2 regions of the Brevibacillus sp. 7WMA2 genome follow, and region 1 is predicted to be linked to the other one. Evidence: predicted binding sites of a transcription regulator. Region 1 holds the regulator's gene; the other holds the start of a gene.
What was found. The regulator NrdR, encoded in region 1, represses ribonucleotide reductase genes. The targets are predictions, from matches to a motif close to AACACNATATATNGTGTT.
Positions count from the first base shown of each region.

Region 2: a site for NrdR is predicted at 2,380-2,397, ahead of GOP56_RS17425 (anaerobic ribonucleoside triphosphate reductase). Genes of this name have one in related genera too.

Region 1 is NZ_CP048799.1:4,739,232-4,750,906, reverse strand. Features, by position in the region: gene GOP56_RS20660 (ABC transporter substrate-binding protein) at 1-461, opposite strand, end outside; gene GOP56_RS20655 (L-threonine 3-dehydrogenase) at 771-1,724, opposite strand; gene GOP56_RS20650 (glycine C-acetyltransferase) at 1,770-2,960, opposite strand; gene dnaI (primosomal protein DnaI) at 3,531-4,472, opposite strand; gene GOP56_RS20640 (DnaD domain protein) at 4,473-5,978, opposite strand; gene nrdR (transcriptional regulator NrdR) at 6,079-6,567, opposite strand; gene GOP56_RS20630 (HD-GYP domain-containing protein) at 6,787-7,920, shown strand; gene GOP56_RS20625 (YcdB/YcdC domain-containing protein) at 7,999-10,245, opposite strand; gene GOP56_RS20620 (glyceraldehyde-3-phosphate dehydrogenase) at 10,472-11,515, opposite strand.
Region 2 is NZ_CP048799.1:4,088,609-4,100,283, forward strand. Features, by position in the region: gene GOP56_RS17425 (anaerobic ribonucleoside triphosphate reductase) at 1-2,235, opposite strand, end outside; gene GOP56_RS17430 (TerD family protein) at 2,471-4,555, opposite strand; gene GOP56_RS17435 (molybdopterin-containing oxidoreductase family protein) at 4,771-6,795, shown strand; gene GOP56_RS17440 (hypothetical protein) at 7,002-7,997, opposite strand; gene GOP56_RS17445 (helix-turn-helix domain-containing protein) at 8,197-9,855, shown strand; gene GOP56_RS17450 (iron-hydroxamate ABC transporter substrate-binding protein) at 9,962-10,954, shown strand; gene GOP56_RS17455 (FecCD family ABC transporter permease) at 10,977-11,675, shown strand, end outside.

The DNA of each region.
Region 1 (11,675 bases):
GGAGCTATCTTGGAATATGCTTCATATTTCGTTGCATCTACTCCACCATCAACAATGATTAAATCAGGATTAGCTGCAAGTAAAGCTTCTATGCTGCCCGTTACATCAAATGTTGGTACATTTAGGCCCAGATAATCCTGCTTACCCCATGCTGGATGATACCACTGCACGATTGGTGTAACTCCTAATGCAACTAATGGGTCTTCTAAATAAATAGCGGCTATTCGCTTCGGATGTACCGGAATCTCGACCTCCCCAAATTCATCCTTAACCACACGTGTTTGTGATTGCTTAGCGGTTTGCGTATCTTTGGTCTGATTCTCACCTTGCTGTCCATTCTCCACGCTCTTTTGAGTCTGTGTGTCTACCTGCTGCGATTGTTTTCCGCACCCAGCAACAATGCACATCACGACAAGCAATACAGCCATCCCAGCAATCATGTTCCAACGTGATCTTAGCATAATTCTTCCCCTCTCCTACACAATTACGATTTGCCGAAAAACTTATATTTGATAACGATTATCGTTATTGCTTTTATCCAAACAAATTGTAATGGATTCCCTATGCTTTTTACAATGCACGTTCTCGACTATTTTTTATACAAACACTTGTGAATTTCCCTTATCGGTTTAACAAGCGATTTTTCCTTTTTTACATAAAAACAGCAGAGGAAATTACTCCCCTGCTGTTTTTATTCACATCATTTATAGACTGTAAGCACACTACACGACTGTATAGCTGCTCTATCATGACTATTCTTTGCTTTCGCTTTAGATCCCAGCTCCCACTTGCAATTTATCCCGAAGCTTGGCAAGCATATCTGTTGTCATTTTTTCCAAGTCATATTCTGCTTGAAAACCCCACTCCGCTTTAGCGGCTGTGGCATCAATTGAGTTTGGCCAACTGTCTGCGATTCCTTGTCTGATTGGGTCTACTTGGTAGTCCATTTCAAATGTCGGAATATGCTTCTTGATTTCCCGTGCAATTTGCTCTGGCTCAAAGCTCATCGCTGTCACGTTAAAGGCGTTACGGTGTTGTAATTTAGATGCATCTGCTTCCATCAAATTGATGATAGCGTTAAGCGCATCTGGCATATACATCATATCCATGTACGTACCTTTTTGGATGTATGAGGTATAACGACCATTTTTAATTGCCTCGTAATAAATTTCCACTGCATAGTCGGTTGTTCCCCCACCTGGAGGCGTTACGTAGGAAATCAGCCCTGGAAAACGTACACCGCGCGTATCTACTCCAAATTTTTGATAGTAGTAATCACACAATAATTCCCCAGAAACCTTATTTACCCCATACATGGTAACAGGACGTTGAATTGTATCCTGAGGTGTATTATCTTTTGGTGTTGTTGGTCCGAATGCACCGATTGAACTTGGCGTAAAAAATTGACAATTAAGTTCTCTTGCTACTTCAAGTGCATTTACCAATCCGCCCATATTTAAATTCCAAGCGAGCAATGGCTTTGCTTCCGCTGTCGCAGACAACAGAGCTGCCAAATGCATAATGGTATCCACTTTGTACTTTGCAGCAATATCGTGCATAGCCTTTGCATCTGTTACATCTAAAATCTCAAATGGTCCCTCTTGCCCCTCGCCCTGACGAATATCAGTAGCAATTATGGATTCTGTTCCGTATACACTTCGTAGCTTCGTGACCAATTCGGAGCCAATTTGTCCAAGCGCTCCTGTTACCATTATTCTTTTCATGTGGGTTGACCCCTTTCTTCCTGTTGTTCCTTTTGATCAGTAGGGTTAAATAATTCCCATTTCTTTTCCTACTTTTTTGTAGATGGCCAACGCTTGATCTAGCATCTCTTTTGTATGCGCCGCAGTTGGCATATTGCGGACACGTCCGGTTCCTTTAGCAACCGTTGGGAATACAATAGCTTTTGCATAAACGCCTTCTTCATACAATCGCTTACTAAATTCCTGTGTTTTTATTTCATCACCAATAATGCAAGGTGTGATTGGAGTTTCACTGTCTCCGATATTAAAGCCAAGCTCCTTCAAGCCCTTCTTCAGGTAATTCCCATTCTCCCAAAGGCGATCATGTAATTCGGTGCTTTCTGTCAAAATATTGATGGCTTTGGTAATAGCTCCTACATCTCCTGGTGTAAGTGCAGTGGAGAATAAGAATGGTCTGCTGCGTACTTTAAGCCAATCAATCAATTCCTGTTTACCAGCTACATAACCACCTACTACTCCAATCGCTTTGGACAGCGTTCCGATCTGAAAGTCTACTTTGTCAGATAAGCCAAAATGCTTCACTGTCCCTGCTCCCTTACCGAGAACACCTGAGCCATGGGCATCATCTACATATGTGATTAAATCGAATTCCTCAGCAATCTCTACAATTTCTGGTAGCTTGGCAATGTCTCCGTCCATCGAGAAAACACCATCTGTAATTACCATGATTTTATTGTACAGACCGGACTCTCTCGCCTCTTTTGCTTTTTGACGAAGATCATCCATGTCAGAGTGGTTGACACGGATGATTTTAGCTTTAGATAGACGGCAACCGTCAATAATGGATGCATGGTTTAATTCATCCGATAGAATTGCATCATTTTTATCCATCACAGCAGAAATTGCAGCCATATTACAATTAAAACCAGACTGATAAGCAATAGCCGCCTCGGTATGTTTAAATTCCGCTAGTGTTTTTTCTAATGTAATATGGATATCCAGTGTCCCGTTAATGGTACGAACGGCCCCTGCCCCAACACCATACTTTTCGATCGCTTGGTATGCTGCATCTTTCAAGCGCTGATCTGTTGCCAAACCTAGATAGTTGTTGGAAGAAAGGTTAACCAGGTTTTTGCCCTTAATGGTAATCACAGGCCCATTGGCACTCTCCAAAGGATCAATAACGTTATAAAGGCCTTTGCTTTTAAGCTCTGCTAAATTTTCTTGTAAAAACTCCTGCAATCCTCTGCTGGACATCCTTTATCCCTCCATAGGTATCTTGGTTTTTTATCTTTACATAAATGAGATACTATCATTACATGTTGGTAAGGAAGACGGAATGATTCACTCCCTCCAGAGAAAACAAAAGTCCTCTCCGTATGTACATAACAATGTTGTATCAGCCGCAAAATCATCTTCCTATTCTAGTTTTAAAAGTACCACATGTGCCTCATAATGTCCACACAACAAACACAACATTTTTCAATATCATCTGTTAATTCATAGTAATCAGTCACTTAAAACCCTTTGATAACAAGCTTTCAACTTAAAAACATTTTATCTGAATATTCAAGTAACCATCTTACCATGTTTTTCTAGGAAGAACATCTGTCTTTTTTTGTATATTACCATCAAGGTTCCCTATAAGCTTTGGATGTCTTTTTCAAAAGGACACTCTCAGATAAACAGCAAGGCTACCGACTACGCTCCTATTTCAAAAAAACTACCTCTGATCGGCAAAAAACCCAAGAAAAGGACTCACTTGCTTGTCCAATACTTGGGTGATCGGTCAAACGAAATGCTGATATACACATACCTCTATACAGGCTATCTTTTTCGACGATTGATTCCTTCAATCACTACTTCTTCTACATAATGACGAATTCTTTCTAAAATCCGGCGTGCCTTCGTTACTTCGATACGTGAGCCATTACTCATGGCAAAATGCTCTTCCAATTCCTCAAGAGAATAGTTTGAAGCAAATAAAGTTGGCAGATGATTGTTAATTCGCTGATTTAAAATAACTCCAATCACTTCATCCCGAATCCATGGAGTGACATTCTCCGCCCCTAGATCATCTAAGATCAAAACAGGAATCTCCTTTAATAGCTCCAGTTTACCTACATAGGATTGATCGGAGAGGGATTCTTTCAACTCTCGAATGAAATCTGGAACGTATACCATTAAGGATGAAATGTTGTTCTCTGATAGTTCACGTGCGACAGCAGCCATCAGATAACTCTTGCCAACCCCAAAGCCTCCGTGAACATATAGCCCTCGTGCAGCCTGCTTCTTGTTGTCTCTCATTTCTCGGCAGAAACGCATCGCCAGACGAATCGCTTCTTTATTGGAATCATCCATATCCATATGATGAAAGCTAGCTTGAAGTGTTTCTTCAGACACGTAGTAGCTTCGCATCATTTTACGAGTACGCTGTGTTTCTTCATATGATAATTGCTTATCACAGGGGCTTAGTGCGGATACAATATGCTTGTTTTGCACCTGTAGCTTATTCGTATGTCCCTTTACTAAATTAGGACATTCTGACAGTCCGGGGCAATTCTCACAATAATAGTGCTCCTTCACCGACTCATACACTGCCGAAAGGGAGCGAAACAAATCCTCCCTAGTTAATTCAGGATGCTTTTGCAGAAAGGCTTTTAGATAGAGAGACGAGCGCATCATTTTATCCAATTGTTCATCCGGACTTAAAATATGCCGTGGAGTTCGCTTAGCTAACTCCTCCATGAATTGACGCAAAGGTTCCATCTAATGTTCGCCTCCCTTCATCGGCTGTCGTAGTGATTCGTATAATTCTTTAAGCTCTGGATCATCCATAATGGTTTTTTTCACTTGCTTTACGCGTTTTTTTCGATCAGTATCAACTGCCTCTGCTTCCTCACGATCGAGCTGTCGCTGTACAGCAGCAGGTAGCTTATCCTGTAGCAATGCTCGTGAATTACTGCGCCGGCCCCTGTTAGAGGATAATCCACCTTTTTGGGAAGCTGCTAGAGATTGAACCGTCTGATTCTCCATAGCCTGATTCTTAGCTTCTGCCCGTTCCAAAATAACCCTCACTGCTTCCTCTACGGTAGAAATGGCTTTGGCTTTCCAGCTATCTCGAATCGTTTCCACGTAAGCTTTTGGCAATTCCATTTTCGTTTCACGCATGGCATATAAGAGCAAAGCATTTACTACCTCTGACGGCATTGAATCTGTGAAAACCAAGCTCTCTGCCCGTTCTAAAAACGCACGTGAAATTCTACCTCCCACCGCTTGCTCTAAAATAATCAGCGGTGAAAGCTCTCGACAGATTCGTAGAAAAACCTCCGTTCCAGGAGCTGGTATTTTCCCAGGACCGAGATGCTCCAAATAGGCATCGGCTAAAGAACGGCGCTCACGAGTTAGCTGGTTATTTACATATCGCTCGCGTATTCGTTTACGCAATAGTTCTGTGCTAAGAGTCCCTTGAGAATCATAAAGATTCCAATCCCGCAGCTCTTGGCTTAATAAATAGCTATCCACTTGATAAAAAGCGAGCAACTGATAAAAAAACGGAATGCTTTCCTGCGTTACTACCTTAGAGGCTTGTACATGACTAGGGAGGCTAGCCCGCAAAAAGGATAAATCCAATTGTTTGTCTGGCTCCGCTTCATAATGATTAGCTAGGGAGGCTGTAGGATGTTTTTCTTGCATGTGAGCAAAAAATCGATCCGTTTCCGATCCAGGGCGAATTTCCAGCTCAGAAGCTGACAAATTATGATATACCTCATAGAAGCGCTTGGTTACATCTTCTTCATACGGATACTCCTCCGCCAGATTACCCCATAGCTGATCAGCATAGGTACGGCGAAGCTGCTCGTATTTGACTTTTCCTACTTGATTTAACAGCATAACGGGAAGAATATCTTCCTGAAAAAATTGAGCCGGAGTTAGCGGTGGCAAGACAATATACTCATAAAAAAAGTCATGTTCGCGATTCTCACGACGACGGACCTTTAATAAATCCATCGCTTCTAAACGTTCTCTGGCTTGCAGTAAGCGATCCAACGGCAAGGATGTCATCATCATTAGACTCCGGTGCGTTCCTTCGCTTGCTGCTCCACTCTTTTCATCCACCTCGTGCATTAATAATTGATACAACGAATAGGATGACACCCCCAGCAAGGGCAAATAAAGATGGGTTATGAATCCCATCTCCATCATACTCAGCGGCCTTATGAATCTCACTAAATAGCGATCGTTGGGCGCAAGTTCGTTCCACATGACACGCATCGACCAAAATCCTTCCTTACGTTCATAGTTTCTCTATTATATCATTTCTTCTGTCATGTTACGTAGGAGAGGTTTGGAAGCTTAGAGAAAAAAATGCTTCTTATTCTGATTTATTCACTTTAGGCGGCTGATTCCGCGCTTGTTCTAAAAGCTCTTCCAATTCTCGCATAAATACATTAATATCTTTAAACTGACGATAAACCGAGGCAAAACGAACATAAGCTACCTCATCCACATGGTACAGGCGCTCCATGACCATTTCCCCTACCTCTTTGCTAGGGACCTCAGCCTTCCCTTGACTACGTAGTTCTCGTTCAATTTCATTTACAATATTCTCTAATATCTCCAGTGTCACAGGACGCTTTTCACAAGCACGAATCAACCCACGTAAAATTTTATCGCGGCTGTACTCTTCTCTTGTTCCATCCTTTTTAATAATTAATAGTGGTGTTTCTTCCACCATTTCAAATGTAGTGAATCTTCTGCCGCAGTCCTCGCACTCTCGACGGCGTCTGATTGATTTGTTGTTATTAAATGGGCGGGAATCCAATACCCTTGTCCCATTAAATTCACAAAATGGGCAACGCATTAGCCATCATCTCCAAAATGATTACTCAGTTAGATCAACATCATTCCAAAAAAGAAAGACTTGATTTTATTCAATAAATTTGCGTGTAAATTATTGAAGTTTTTCTTTAGAGTCCCATATCCAGTAAGGTTAGTCAAGGAAAAAGCGAATATCCTATTCCCATTTGTCCATAATTTTTTTAAAATGAGATAGTATCTAACAGCAAGGGAGGGTTCTTGCATGCGCCTAGTCTCATTGCGACATGTTCAACCTGGAATGAATTTGGGAAGGACCGTTTTTACAGATGATGGGAAAGTCCTGCTTGGGGCAGGTATGGAGCTAAGTGAAAGATTGGTAAGTGGTCTACAACGCATGGGAATTGATTCCGTCTACATTGATGACCCACACACATCAGATATTGAGGTAGAGGATGTTATACGTCCAGAGACAAGGCAAGATGCTTTGGAAGTCATACATAAAACCGTGCAACAACTACGGAATACGAATAAAGTTGCTCGTAGGGTCTCTGTTAAAGACATGGGCATGCATTTCCAGCAGGTCTTTCATAAGATTTTAAATGATCTATCTGGTGCAAAGGATATCATGATTCATCTAGCTAACATCTCCTCTCACTCGGGAGCAATGTATCATCACGCCGTTAACGTCGCTGTCATGGCTACAGCAGTTGGGATGTCGCTTGGCTACAACACGACGCAATTACGTGATTTGGGAATCGGGGCACTGTTACACGACATTGGAAAAACAGCGCTACCAAAAGAATTGCTTGAAAAAACCGAGCGTTGGAACGAGGCTGAAATGGAGCAGGCCAAAGAGCATACACGCCTTGGCTTTGATATCATTCGGAAACAACACGATATTTCATTATTATCTGCTCACGTAGCTTTCCAGCATCATGAACGAATGGATGGAAGCGGTTATCCGCAACAGCTACAAGGGGACAAATTCCATGAGTATGCGCAAATCGTAGCTATTTGTGACGTGTATGATTCTCTAACTACCCCAAGACGTTGGAGAAAACGCTATATGCCACAGGATGCGCTTGAATACCTGCTTGGATCAGGCGGCTATTTGTTCCATCATCATTTAGTAGATGCCTTTCGTAAGCATATCGCTGTCTTTCCACTTGGGAGCGGAGTCGTACTCAATAATGGAGAAAGCGGCGTAGTCTGTAAGGTAGATCCAGAATGCTGTCATCGTCCAACGATACGCATTTTGCGAGACGGACGTGGCAATGACCTGCTTACCCCGTACGAAGTTAATTTGAAATATAATTTAAAACTATTTATTACTCAATTTGAAGACGAAACATTATTTACTTTTATGGAATCTAAGCATATTGCACCGGACTTGTAATCATCTAGTTTATTTCATTTACAACCAGCAAAACTCCCTCTTACAAAATGCTGAGAGGGAGTTTTGCTTTGCCTCGATTTATTCGTGTCTGTATTTCTGATAAAATTGGTAAATCAGCTCTGCCGCTTCTGCACGTGTTACATTTTTATTTGGCTCTACCTTCGTCCCCTTCGGTGCGCTCAGATAACCTAAAGCATGCGCTAGCGTATAAGCAGGTACTTGTTCTGCTGTTACATCTGGATAAGGGGATTGAAAGATATCAGACTTGGATAGTAACGCTCCAAATTGTAATGTCTGCATCAACATTTGTATCGCTTCAGAACGTGTAATGGCACGATCAGGCTCAAAGCGGGCTGTAGATGGTATGATTTTGAATTGAGAGGCCTGAGAAATGGCAGCATAATACGGATGATTTGTAGGTACATCTGAGTACGTATAAGGCTTCTCATCATTTTCATCGTCATAGGATCGATAATCGTGACTCAGCTCGTTTGATACGCTAATCATCAATCCTACAAATTGAGCCCTAGATATCTCCTTATCTGGCTCCAGCTTTCCATCCTCTAGGAAGAACAGCCCTCTATTTAGCATATTGCCTAGGGCTTCTTCACTTTTGTGTCCCTCAATATCAGTAGCGGACTCAGCATCACTAAATCCCCATCGGTCTAATAATTCACCAGTAGCTGCGTTTACAGATTTCTCATTTCCTACATAACGATAGACAAGCTGTATTGGAATCTCTTGAGAAGACTCCTTTACAGACTCATCTGCGACTGGCATATAGAAAGGAGCTTTATAATAAGTAAGTATTACTTTTTTCTCTTTTATCTCCTTTTCTATCGCTTCTTTCTTTGATACCTGAATTTTTTCGAAAACATCATTACTTCGCAAAGGGGAGCCATTTTCCCTTTGATAGAGCCAAACTTCAGTGACTTCATTAGTAAATTTATTTACTTCTACCTCGATGTCTAGGTCATCAATGGGAGTATCTTTATATAAGTATCCAAATGTAAAAATGTAAGATTGCCCCTTATCACCTCTAATGTAAGGGGCGTCTCCTGTTTTAAGATACAACTGCCCCGTATGATCAGGGTAAAGGCTTTTGATCATTTCTATTGCTACCTTTTCCGCATCTTTCTTATCAATCGCTTGTTTCCCTTTCGTATTTTCCGATGCTTCGTTGTTCTGTTTTGAAAAGGCCAGGAATTGGCCCTTGTCATTTATCTTAATTCTTATTTCTTCCTCATTGGATGGGGAGCCTTGATTCGTTGAAATAAATCGAAATGACCAATTCAATGTTTTGATACCTGAAGCGTCAGCACTGGAGCCTGTCCCACCTGAACCATTATAAACCCAGCCTTTAGCTAGCTTTTCAGCCCATTTCTTTGCAATTTGTTCTGCCTGGTCTTTGCCGATTTTTTCAGGCGCTTGATTTTTTGTAAATGTAATTTTATCGCCTAATGGGGTGATTTTATTGCTAGTTTCCGCTTTGCGGCCATTTGGACTGATCGCCTCTCCACTATTTGCATCTAAAAACTTTGCACTATTGTTGCCATATATATAAACAGGAGTATACGTTACATCCCCGCTGTTCCTGTTTTTATACCTATCTGATCTCATGTATCGTACCTGTGGATCTAGTAGTCCCTTTAGTGTTTTCTCCACTTGTTCTAGGGAAATGGCCGCCTTAGGAGAGGGAATTTTTCTGTCATCCCACGTAAGATGATAGGACGTAATTTCACCATCAGCATCAACCTTAATCGTTACTCCATTTTCAAGGAATGGAATTTCGTCAGACATACGGGTATGGACAAATGTATAATGATTGTTATTCGTCAATGGGACAAATTCATTTGCTTTACTCAAAGAATCTTTTTTTGATTTAGCTACCTTTTCAATAAAAGCCCATGCCGTTTTTTCCGCTTCTTTCTCACTAACCGCCTTTTTCACCGTTTTATTGTTGCGTGTATATTTATAGAAATCAATCAATTCTCCTGTTTGAGCATTAACTGATGCATGAATATATTTGTTGCTTTTTTTATCACTTGTCTCCCAGCTTATCGACCAGTATGGAGAGCCTGTTCTCTCGTCATCTATTTCTAATCGGGAATTTCTTAGTTTGTAATCCGCAGGAATGGTAATCCATTGCCGTACACGCTCTTCCACTTCTTTTTGTGTTAATAGCTTATCATAAGCTCCCTTCTTCTCCTGTGCATACAATACAGAAGCGCTTCCTGACATCTCAAATGGAGCTACTAACATACCAGCCGCCAGCACACATCCGCTACCTACAGCTATCCACTTACGCAATGATAACCTGTTCATCTCATTCCTCCTCTTCTTGTACACTGCCTTTCCAATCATATTAATTATAGCAATATTTTACATGAAACTAGATAAACGAATGATATAAAATCCATTACTGGAATGATTATGCAAGATTTTTGGGTTAAAAAATAAAAAAGCCGATTTCAGCACTTATGAAATCAGCTTTTTTCATAAATTCAAATAACAATTATTTTTCAGAATTAAAATGCCAAATGAAGCCAATTTATCCGTGTGTACTGCCTGTTAAAATCCGTTTCGATTGATTTACATGCTCTGACACATGCTTTACCAAATCAAGAACTCGGCAGGAATATCCCCATTCATTATCGTACCAAGCAATGACCTTTACATGCTTATCACTCATCACCATAGTGGACAGACCATCCACGATTGAGGAATTTTCATTACCATTAAAGTCAGTAGAAACAAGAGGTGCATCCGTATAGCCTAAATAGCCTTTTAAAGGCCCTTCGCTTGCTTCGCGCAGCACCCGATTGACCTCTTGTGCAGTGACATTTTTAGAGATTTGTACAACCAAATCGACCACAGAAACATTTGGAGTAGGTACACGTAAAGCAAAACCATTCAGTTTGCCATTTAATTCTGGCAATACTTTACCTACCGCTCTGGCTGCTCCTGTTGTCGTTGGAATAATCGATTGGCCACAAGCACGCGCGCGGCGTAAATCCTTATGGGGATTATCCAGATTAACCTGATCGTTCGTGTAGGAATGAATCGTAGTCATAAGCCCGGATTGAATCTGAAAAGCTTCATGCAGCACCTTAGCTACAGGTGCAAGACAATTGGTCGTGCAAGAAGCATTCGAAACAACATGGTGATGCTCATGATCGTATTGATCATCATTGACACCCATAACAATGGTCGCGTCCTCTTCTTTACCAGGTGCAGTAATAACTACTTTTTTAGCACCGCTTTTTATATGCTTCTCGGCACCACTACGATCTGTGAACTTCCCAGTCGCTTCCACAACCACTTCAACCCCAAGCTTCCCCCATGGTAGGTTCAAAGGATCGCGATCGGATAACACCTGTGTGTTTTTTCCATTAATTACAATGCAATTGCCATCTACAGTAACGTCATGGGCTAAGGTCCCATGAACGGAATCATATTTTAATAAATGAGCTAGGGTTTCAGGAGGATAGCTAGCGTTAATAGCCACAACCTCGATGGATGGATCTTGGATCGCTTTGCGAAAAACCATGCGCCCAATACGTCCAAACCCATTTATCCCGATTTTAATTGTCATTTTATGTTGACCCTCCCTGAAATAAGTTACTCTAATCACTATTAATAATATATTAAGTATGTCATATTTGACAATGTGTTTTACTTAAAAACAGCAAATTTGGGCAGTTTGCTACATGATCTGCCCAAGCAGTAATAATTAGATTTTCCAAAAAGAATGA
Region 2 (11,675 bases), 650 kb from region 1:
AACCTCCGCTTGTTTTGCAGAATTAAAACGTTGTGTATAATCGCCTGTAATATAACCTGTTACACGTCGTAAACGTTGGAAATGAACGGAGTCTTCCGTACTTCCACAGTTTGGGCATTGCGTGCCGATAATCCCTTCATAACCGCAGCTTGGGCAACGATCCAATGGATGATTAATAGAGAAATAACCTACGTTGCTTCTTAATGCGTACTGAACAATCTGTTGGAAAGCTACTGTGTTTTGTCGGGCATTTCCATCTAGCTCAATATAAGTAATCGCCCCGGCGTTGCATAGCTCGTGAAAAGGTGCTTCAAGCTTAATTTTTTGGGAAGCGGATAGCGAATAGTAAACAGGAATGTGAAAGGAATTCGTATAATATTCACGGTCAGTAATTCCTGCAAGCTTTCCATAGTTTTTTTGATCAGCTTTTGTAAATTTGCCCGATAAACCTTCAGCAGGAGTAGCAAATAAGGTAATGTTGAGATTATATGTTTCGCTCATGTCATCGCAGTATTGGCGCATGAAGGAAATAACAGAGAGCGCACGCTGATATACCTCTGTATCTTCTCCGTGGTGCTTGCCATAAAGAGCATACATGCATTCCGCTAGTCCGATAAAGCCGACAGCTAGGCTGCCATGCTTAATTAAATCAGCTACCTCATCATCAGGACGCAATTCTTTACCGCCCTCCCAGACACCCTCGCGCATCATGAAATCCGAAGCTTTGGCCGGCTGTTTAGCTTGGATGCCAAAACGATGAATCAAACCGCTGATAGCTACATCCATATAGCTTTGTAAGGCGTTATAGAAGCCGGTGATGTCTGCCTGATCACGTTGGTTTTGACAAATCCCATATTCGATTCCCAATTTTACAAGATTGATCGTATTAAACGAGAGATTTCCCTTTCCGCTACTATAATTCCGTCCAAAACGATCTGATATTGATCTTGTCCGGCAGCCCATTGTAGCGATAATGGTGTTCGGATCATCCTCACGGTAGTAGATGAGATTAAACGTAGCGTCTACATTGACGAAATTCGGATAAAGGCGCTTACTGGAGCATTCGATTGCTTCTTGGAACAAATCATAGTTGGGATCGCCCTCAGATTGATTAATCCCTGTTTTACATTGAAAAATATGCTGCGGGAAAATAGGGGTTTCTCCATTTCCTAACCCATTACTTGTTGCCTGTAATAGCGCATGTGAGACCAGACGTCCTTCCGTAGAAGTACACATACCATAATTAAGCGAGGTAAAAGGAATTTGACCCCCAGCTCGGCTACTCATCGTATTTAGATTATGGATGAGAGATTCCGCGGCCTGATAGGTCTCTGCGACAGTCTCTTCAAAGGCATAAGTAAAGCTTTTGGGAAAATCCTGCTTTAGTTTTTCGTTATCCATATAAAGTAGATCATCAGATAAAGCTAGCTCGGAACCCTCGTTAAAATAATGAAGTCCTTTTTTCAGATGCTTGACGAAGGATTTCCGGACGTAAGGAGCTAGATCCCAGTCAATCTTGTTAGCAGAAACACCGCCGAATTGGCTATTTTGCTGCGATTGAAAGATAATCGCGACTAGAGCCATTGCCGTCATAATGCTTTGTGGGGTGCGAACTGACCCGTTTCCAGTATTAAAGCCTTCAGCTAGTAAGCGGTCAAAAGGAATGAAAATGCAGTTAGTTGTACCGATTGCATACTGATCCAAATCATGCACGTAGACATAATTATGATCGATTGCTTCACGGAGCTTGCTTGGTAAAACATATTGTTTCACATGCCATTTCGCATATTCAGAGCCCATTTTACTCATTTTCCCGCTGAACGATTCTCCGTTAACATTTGCATTTTCTCGAAGTAAGTCCATATCCTGTAGGCCGATGACAGCCTCACTAATGCTGTATAGCTCGCTTTGCTTCAGACGAAGGCGATCACGTTGTTGACGGTAGGCAGAAAAGGAATCAGCAACATCGTTGTGATCTTTTTCACATAACTGTGCAATAATTAACTCGTGTATCGTCTGTGTAGATATTGGATTTATGTAGGGAAGCTCCCGCTCTGCGGTTAGCGGTTGCATGCGTGGTTGCTGTGTAAGATGTTCCTCAATACAATGGGCAATCTCCTTACTAAGGGCCACGTTTACTGTACCTGTCGTGGGCAAGCATGCCTGAGTAATTGTTGTGATTATCTTTTCTGGCTGAAAGATTTCTTGACGACCATCGCGTTTCATTATTAGCATGAAAAAAGCCTCCTGTAATGTGAAAAACCTGATGTGAAAGGTAAAAATAAGCTTGGTAATGGTAGAAGGTAGTGCACATGAATTCAAAATGTAAGAAGCATCCCCTCATCAATTAAGAGAAAATGCTTCTGTAATGTGGTTAAATACACTATATATAGTCTACGAATTACAAAATACATCAATATATCGTATGTGTCAAATGACGGTCCTGTGACTAGACATCAGAATGCATGTGCTATAAATAATCAGACATGATTTTTTCGGTGTCATAGGGTGTTATCCCACTATTTACAGAAAAGACGGATTGGGCACGATCAGGATTATCAACAAGCGTTCCTCTGGCTAAGGCGTGTAATACAAACAGGTCGTATAAATTTGGTTTAATCAGATTTGTCATGGCTTTTCCCATGAGCTGCATGCTGTTTCGATTATGTTCAACGTTATTGGCATAGGTAGGTTCAAAAGTAAGAGCTAAATCGGTCCAGATGACCTGACGAGCCTCTATATCAATCATAACGGGAATACAAATCGTTGTATCAGCAGTGATGTCGATTTTATTTTGTACGGTAGCCGGTTCGAAGATTTCACCAGAATTAGGGTGCTGTCGCATCATCCAGCCAGCAAAGCATTCAGGGAGATCACAATAAGGATGACTGGTAAAGGAATGCAAAGACATGGAAAGATAACGAGCCCCTGCTTTTGCCGCAGCAGCTAAATCGATATCAATGAACTCGCAGGCACCTTGTGGAGCAGTAGTAATATCACCACTATGGTAGGCCTTAAAGGAAGATGAGACTAGATTCGTATAGGAAATGTGTTCTAAATCATTCCAGTTGTGGTCATACATCACAGCAGATAAATCAACATCCACTCGATCTGTCGGAACTTGGTTCACGATACCTTCTCGCCACCAGGTAAAAAAGCGGATGGTATTTCCAGCTGGTAAATCAAGCTTAGAACCTCGCGTAATCGTACGGAGCGCCTTCTGAGCTGAGCGTTGGGAGAAGGGGACATTGTAATTGCGCAATTGTTCATCGACATATACATAGCCCAGCGGCGGCAATTGGGAAAAACGCTGCATGAGTTCCTTTTGACAGATGGATATGATTGAATCACCGATTTCCTTAGGAAGAGGAGCCAGCGTGTCAGCACTCACTTGAACTTTGGCTACATTTCCTTTCGGGAAAAATGTACGGACGGCTTGCGGAATGTGACGGTTCGCAAAATGTGTCATCACCTGTAGCAATACAGGTGAAGAAACCTGATCAACTATCTTTTCAAAAGCATGGGTGATTGGCTGCCAATCCACACTGAGACGTATGATGTGATCAAGACGACGTGCCAGCTCGCCCGGTCTAGTGGAAAGTAGCTCGATTGCTTCTGATAGCCGTCGATGTAATAGAGCTTCCTCTACTTTACTGTTGAATGTTTCGATTTTTTGATTGTTACGAATCAGATAAAAAGCATCGGCGCACCGTGGGAAACGTAGCTTGTATTCCGTAGGGTGTAAAATTTCCCCTAATCGAATCCAACGGTTTTTATAGCGCAGCATATCTTCTTCGAGGGCATGACAATTCTCTAATAGCCCCAAGATAAAACGTCTTTGGGCACGTGTAAATTTACGAAAGGGCGTAGCGTTGGATAGACTGATATCACCGCCAGATAAGGCTGTAGCTACTCGTAAAACATCTATTGCTGTCTTGATATGTTTGAAAAAAAAGGCAGGTGATAGTTTACTGGATGAGAATAGTAAGCCTGTGAGCAGCGCAATATTTTCTTTTAATGGAATATCTAACTGCACAAGTTTATCTAAAACCTGATATTCTTGTATAAAGAAGCTGAGGTCATCCTTGTCGGTTTCGGAAAGGGAGGTTTTGGACTGGACGAGATTCCAGAAGATTTGCTCTAATTCCTCTTCATTTCCAAGTTCAATGACAGTTAACTGATGTTGATCAAGCAGTGGAAGTCGTTTCTTTACTTCATCAATCGGAAGAGAAAGGGTGAGATAGTGAATAATGGCGTTCACATATAAGCTTGCTTGGCTTGCTTCCATTAGTTGCTGGGGGAAATTTTGATACATCGGACGATATCGTACATGAGCTCCGACCAGTTGCTTTACGTCCTTTTCTAGCTGCTGAAAGAATGTAGTAAATTCTTCGACAGATAGGGTTTGCAACCGTTCCATCAATCGGTGGGAAAAGGTGAAGCCAAGATGCTCCAGGTTTTTTAAGGCAGTAGCTAGGTAAGGAAGAGGTAAATGACTGATTCCTGTCTGTACAAGTAGCTTACCTTTGCGTCTTAGATAGATAGAATTTTTCATTGGCATAGTAAAAAAAATCAGGAGAGCAGTGCCCCTAATATCCATTTGTCGTAGAAGGAAGGAGCACTATAGCCTGATTTTTATATCCTTTTTATTATTTGTAAAGGTTAATTTTTGAATGGGAAAGATTGTTCAATCATTATAGTATAGATACAAAAGTCTGTAAATAAGATGAAAAATAGTCGAAAAGAGAAAGAGTAAGGAGGAGAGAAGCCATGACAAAAGAGCATACCAATATCTGCCCCCACGATTGCTGGGACACCTGTAGTATGACAGTGACTGTCGATGAATCAGGAAAAGCAGTGAAAATTCGCGGTAACAAAGAACACCCGGTAACCAAAGGCTTTCTGTGCATCAAGGTAAATAATTATTTAGAGCGGGTGTATCATCCAGACCGGATTTTATATCCCATGAAAAGAACAGGTAAAAAAGGGGAAGGGGTATTTGAACGAATTTCGTGGGAGGAAGCCATCCAGCTCATTACGGATAAATGGAAGGAAACCATTCGTCAATATGGAGCCGAGGCTGTCTTACCTTATAGCTATGCTGGTACTATGGGGTTGATTAACTACGGCAGTATGGATCGACGTTTTTTTGGTAAAATGGGTGCTTCTCGTCTGGCTCGCACTTTATGCGCATCTGCTGCCTCAGCGGCTTTACACTCTGTATATGGAACCCGACTTGGTGTCGATCCAGAGGATATGGTACATTCTCGTTTGATTATCGCATGGGGCACCAATACGCTTCATACAAACGTCCATCAGTTCCCGATTATGGAGGAAGCACGGAGGAATGGCGCTGTTTTGGTGGTCATTGATCCTTATAGGCATGAGACGGCAGAAAAGGCAGATATCCATTTGCAAATTAAACCAGGAACCGATAGCGCACTTGCACTGGGGATGATGCATGTACTAATTCAAAACGATCAGCTCGATCACGCATACATTGCCAGCCATCTACAAGGCTTTGATGAGTTAAAGGTGCGCGTAAAACCATATACACCAGCTCATGTAGCTAGCATTACGGGGCTTTCCGAGCAGGAGATCATTGAATTTACTCAATTATATGCAAGCACCAAGGCTTCCCTTATCCGTTGCGGATTTGGTCCACAGCGTCATACGACTGGGGGAGAAATCATTCGTACATTGGCGGTACTTCCAGCATTAACAGGAGCCTGGCAGGAGCTAGGCGGAGGCTTTTTACTAGCCAATATGGATGTCGGAATCAATTACGAGAATCTATATCGAGCAGATGTGTATGAAGGAAATCCGCGGGAAATAAACTGTGCGCAATTAGGCTCTGCTCTCTTACAGCAAGACAATCCCGTAAAGGCTCTTTATGTCTATAACAGTAATCCAGCTTTAGTGACTCCTGATGCTAATAAGGTTACGGAGGGGCTACTCCGGGATGATTTATTTACGGTAGTCCATGAGCAGCATATGACAAAAACCTGCCGATATGCAGATATTATCTTGCCTGCGACTACAACTCTGGAGCATTTGGATATTCATACATCCTACTGGCATTTATATGTACAGTTAAACGAGCCTGCTATTGCCCCCTTAGGAGAAGCCAAATCTAATACGGAGACCTTCCGTTTGCTAGCCAAGGCGATGGGATATACAGAAGACTGCTTTACCGATAGCGACGAGGATTTAATTAGGCAGGCATTGGATTCTACCCACCCGTTTCTTAACGGAATCACGTATGAGACGCTTAAAGAAAAGAAATATCAGAAAGTATCATTTGAAGGAGATCATTTCTTTCCGTTTCAGCACGGCTTTTTAACGCCGAGTAAAAAGATCGAGGCACTAGCGCCACAGATGAAAGAGCTAGGCTTGGAGCCGTTGGTTAACTACACACCGCTTGAGCAAAAGGCGGAGGGCGCTGAGCAATATCCTTTGCACTTTTTGACGGTGAAAGCAAAGCATTTCTTAAATTCCAGCTTTGGGAATGTAGAGACACTGAAAAAACGGGAAAAGGAGCCAGTCCTCTATATGAATCCTCAGGATGCGCTTTCCCGAGGGATTGCAGAAGGCGATCAGGTGAAAGTATACAACGATCGTGGGGAGATTGTTCTCCCAGCTAAAATTAGCGAAAAAGTAGGAGCCGGTGTGCTGGTTACCCCGATTAATTTATGGCAAAAGAATGTGAATGTAACAACCTCAGAAGCACTAACCGATCTAGGCGGTGGAGCAACCTATTACACCAATTTTGTAGAGGCAGTGAAAGTAGGGTAGGGGGCGTAGGGATGGATTAAACTGTAACTTCGTATGCATACAACAATTGGGCTAACCAAAGGCTTCTGCATCAGCTAAAGGAGTTGCCAGAGCAGGTCTGGAAACAAGAGGTGCAGAGTATGTTTCCCACTCACACAGCATAACCAATCATTTTTCTATCATGAAACAAGGCTGAAGGACGTAATAAGGCTCCTTCAGCCTGTTTGTTATGCGCCGAATGTTTGCTCAACCTTTTGAGGTAATGATCCCCAAAACTTGGAGATGTCTGGCTTAGCGTCACCGATGATACTCTCTCCTGCTTTTCCATGCTCATAAATGACGTCTTTGTTTTGATTTATAATCTGCAGGTACTCTGCAATGATGCTTGTTGTCTTCGTATCACTGTGAGTTTTTATGAATTGTTCGTACGCTTTCTTTACCTTTGGCAACAGCTTCATGGTTTTTTCATCAATGGCATCGTAGCGATAGTTACTGAGATATTCTTGCAAATAGGTTTGATATAGATTCCTAACATCTGTTTTTTTGATTCCGTTCTTATAGGAGGTTAGATACTTTTCTACTTTTACGATGCGTTCTCCCAGCTCTTGATGTGAGATAGTTAAACTACCATCCCTGGAAATAGGTTTATTATATTCGTCCCATTGTAGCTCCAGGTATGACTTCATGTCGTCAGTGAGGTAGCGGGAGTATTGCTTTAAGGCATCATAATCTACCATCCAAAACAAATCCCCTTCGTTATCTGTTAAGGCTAGCTTGCCAGCCAATTTATCCTGCACGTATTTTTTTAAAGGCTCTTCTTGAATCTTCGTCACATCAACAGGGAAGCCAATTTCATATAGCTTTTGGGCATTGTTATTCTCAGCTAATAACTTGGAAAAGCTTTCGTTCAATCCAATCAAGTGAGTGGCATAATAATCATCTAAAATAACGAATAGCCGATCGGCAGTTTCACTTTTTACGCTTTTGATCGTCTTATCCAAGTAGGTGATTAATTCAACAGGCTCTTTTGCTTGTGACGCAATATCCTGCATTTGTTTGATAACGTCTTGTTCGACAGTTGGTTGATTCTTCTGGGGCGTATTTGTCTGAGGTGTGGTTTCTCCTTGTACTGGCTGGGAGCTTGTTGAACCACTGTTTCCACAGCCTGTTAATAATCCTATGGCTAACACTGAGCTAAGCACCAGATATCCTGAATTTTTCATAGGAACCACTCCATATCTAAAAGTTATTATTTGGTTAATTAGTAATTTATGTAAAAGATATGTATATGATACAAGACGATATAGTATGTTAATTGGTTTCAAATATATAACTAGCTTTGCTATACTACAAATAACTCAGATTTGTTGAGAATAGTTATCAATGAACCGATATGACAAAACATAGAAAGTGGCGACATATATGTCAGATCAACAACAGCAACATTCGTTTTCTGCTGAATCGACTGTAGAAATAGATCAATACCAATTTAAGCTAAAAGAGATAGAACTGCTTAAGGGGAGCCAGTATAAACCAGTTCCATTGATTCATCAGATGACCTCCTCGTATGTTTTGCTTATCGCTCTTCAAGGTCAGGGGCATGTCCTAATTGATGAACAAGCTCACCCACTACAAAAGGATGGCGTCTATGTATGTACACCAGGTCAAACACTTGGACTTGAATTAACTCCAGAGGTAGAAACCTATTGCTATGTGATTTATTTTCATGTCTATCAGGAATCAGGAAAGCGGAGGGGACAGTTGAAGCCTGTACGTGATAAAGGACCTTTCGGGAAAGGAGGACAAGTATCGCATACGATCTCCCAACCGACGATGCTGTGCCAAACGATCGAAAAGCAATGGAAAAGCAAGAAGCCCATGGACCGTTTTTTGGGGCAAATCACTTTTCTACAGTTTATTCATACACTTATGAACAATAAGGACATCCGCTTTGAGGATTCTAAAACTGCTATTGCTAAAGCCAAAACCTACATCGATACTCATTTTAATAAAAACCTTTGTGTAGACGATTTAGCCAAAATAGCGGGAGTAAGTTCAAAGTATTTTGGCGAGCTGTTTAAAAAGACGTATGGAATCGGGGCAATTGAATATGTAACAAAAGTGAGGATGAATCAAGCAAAGCAATTTATGAGTAGACCGCAGGTTCGCTTAAAGGACGTTGCTCATCAAATTGGCTATAACGATGAATTTTACTTTAGCAGGAAGTTTAAGCAGGAGGTTGGTGTATCTCCCACCACATACATGAAGCAACGTCAGAAAAAGGTAGCTATCTATAGTCACCGGCTTCTTGGCTATGTACTCGCCTTGCAGGTGATCCCTTATGCGGCTCCCCTGCATCCAAAATGGTCGTCCATCTACTATGAAAAATACCGCACGGAAATACCTATTCACTTAAGTGCGTACCGTGTCGATTACAAATGGGAAAGCAATATTGAGGTCTTAGAGCAAATCCATCCCGATCTTATTATCAGCATCGATCAACTAGAAGGAAAAGAGAAGGCAAAGCTGGAACAGGCAGGATCAGTGAGCTATGTCTCATGGAGTGATACAGATTGGAGAGCACAATTTCTGCAAACAGCCGAGCTTTTACAAGTACCTCAGGATGCAGATAAATGGCTTACATCTTATGATCACAAGGTGAAGATGATCAGAGAGGAAATCAGCGGAGTAGTAAAAAACGATACCTTTCTGATTGTCCGTCTACTAAAACAAAATATATATGTATACAGCAATCCTAGTATGACTCAGGTATTTTATGGTGATTTGCAAATGATTCCCGCCCATCCGCTGCATGATGTGGGAATTGATGAAAAGATAACGATACAAAAGCTGGCAGAGTATGATCCTGATCATATATTGGTACTTGCCTGCCCCGAGTCAGAGACGCTACATTACTGGAAGCAACTCCAAATGAGACCAGAATGGCAACAGATTAGAGTGGTGCGCCTAAACAATGTTCATGAAATCTTTTCAAATCCTTGGCGTGATTACTCTCCGCTGGCCCATGAGCGTTTAATCGAGGATGTTTATCGTCTCTTTTCTGGAAATCGTCCATATTGATTCCGGAAATCGTTCATGGTCGAGCAGAGTCTACTCCTCTATAATCGTAAATGAGAATTATTATCAAACATTTCAGATTGTCTTATCGAGAGGGGACATTATAAACATGAATAAACGTAAGTTTCTAGGAGTAGGTCTAGTAGCCATACTGGCTCTTATGGTAACGGCTTGCGGCGGGAAAACAGAGACAACAGCACCTGCCAATCCGACAGCTACCAGCAGTGATAGCCAAAAAGCATCAGAATCAGCAACAGGCGAAACAAGAACGATTAAGTATCTTGATCAAGAATATAAAGTTCCAGCTAAGACAGATCGCATTGTCATTACAGGTAGTATGGAGTCTATGGAAGACGCTGTGGTTTTAGGTGTAGAGCCAGTAGGTGCGATTAGTGTAGGTGGGAAATTCCCGGATATTTATAAAAGTATTACAGGCTCATCGGAATCCATTGGTGAAAAAATGCAACCAAATCTGGAGACCATGCTTAAATTAAAACCAGACGTGATCCTCGGTTCGTCTAAATTTAAGCCAGAAGTATATAGTAAATTCGAGAAAATCGCACCAACCTTCCCTGTTTCTCATATCTCAAGCAATTGGGAAGCTAATTTACACTTACTAGCTGAATTAACAGGAAAGCAAGCAGAAGCTGAGAATGTACTGAAAAAATATAAAGAAGATCTAGAAAAGGCAAAAGCTTCTTTGGGCGATAAGCTGAAAGATAAGAAAGTAGTAGCGATACGCCTGCGTCAAGGTACTATCAATATCTATCCAGAAAAAGTCTTCTTTAACCCATCCTTATATGCGGAATTAGGTTTTACAGCACCAGAGGAAGTTAAGGCGGCTAAAGCGCAAGAGGCTATGTCATTAGAGAAATTTAGTGACATGAATCCAGACTATATCTTTGTTCAATTTTCACCTGATGAAAACAAAGACCAACCTAAATCTTTAGAGGATCTAGAGAAAAATCCAATCTGGCAAAGCATTAACGCCGTGAAAAATGGCCATGTTTACGTGAATGTAGTAGATCCACTAGGACAAGGTGGTACAGCATGGAGCAAAATTAACTTCTTGAAAGCTGCGGTGGAAAAGCTGTCCAAGTAGATAAAAGGGCGAGAAGAGCGCAATGAGAGTGAAGAAATCAGTACCAGTTGCCATTTTGTTGACATCACCAATTTTTATTGTGATCTTGATGGCACTGTCCATTGTCTTTGGAGCTAAAAACATAGAGCTTAGTACAATTCAGGATGCTATCTTTCATTTTGATGCTGGTAATGCTGATCATCAGATTATCATGCATTCCAGAATACCAAGAGCTGTAGGAGCACTATTAATTGGTGCCTTCTTAGCAATGTCGGGAGCTTTAATGCAGGGGATGACCAGAAACTTTCTGGCATCTCCTTCCATTATGGGGGTATCAGACGGATCAGCATTTGTTATTACGGTGTGTATGATCTTTATGCCAGATACGTCCTCCCTACAAATGATCATGTATTCTTTACTTGGTTCTGCGTTAGGGGTAGGTATTGTATTGGGGTTTGCATCCCTGTTGCCTAATGGTATGACTCCAGTCCGATTGGCTATAATCGGGACAGTTATCGGAACAGTCCTAAGTAGTATATCGCAAGCCTTATCCACTTATTTTCAAATATCGCAGAATCTCAGCTTTTGGTATAACGCTCGATTACACCAAATTGATCCGGGCTTGATTAAATTAGCCCTTCCCTTTGCAATCGTAGGTATTTTACTGGCGTTATTTTTGTCTAAATCCATTACGATTCTGTCATTGGGTGAGGAGATAGCGGTCAATTTGGGCCAGCGTACA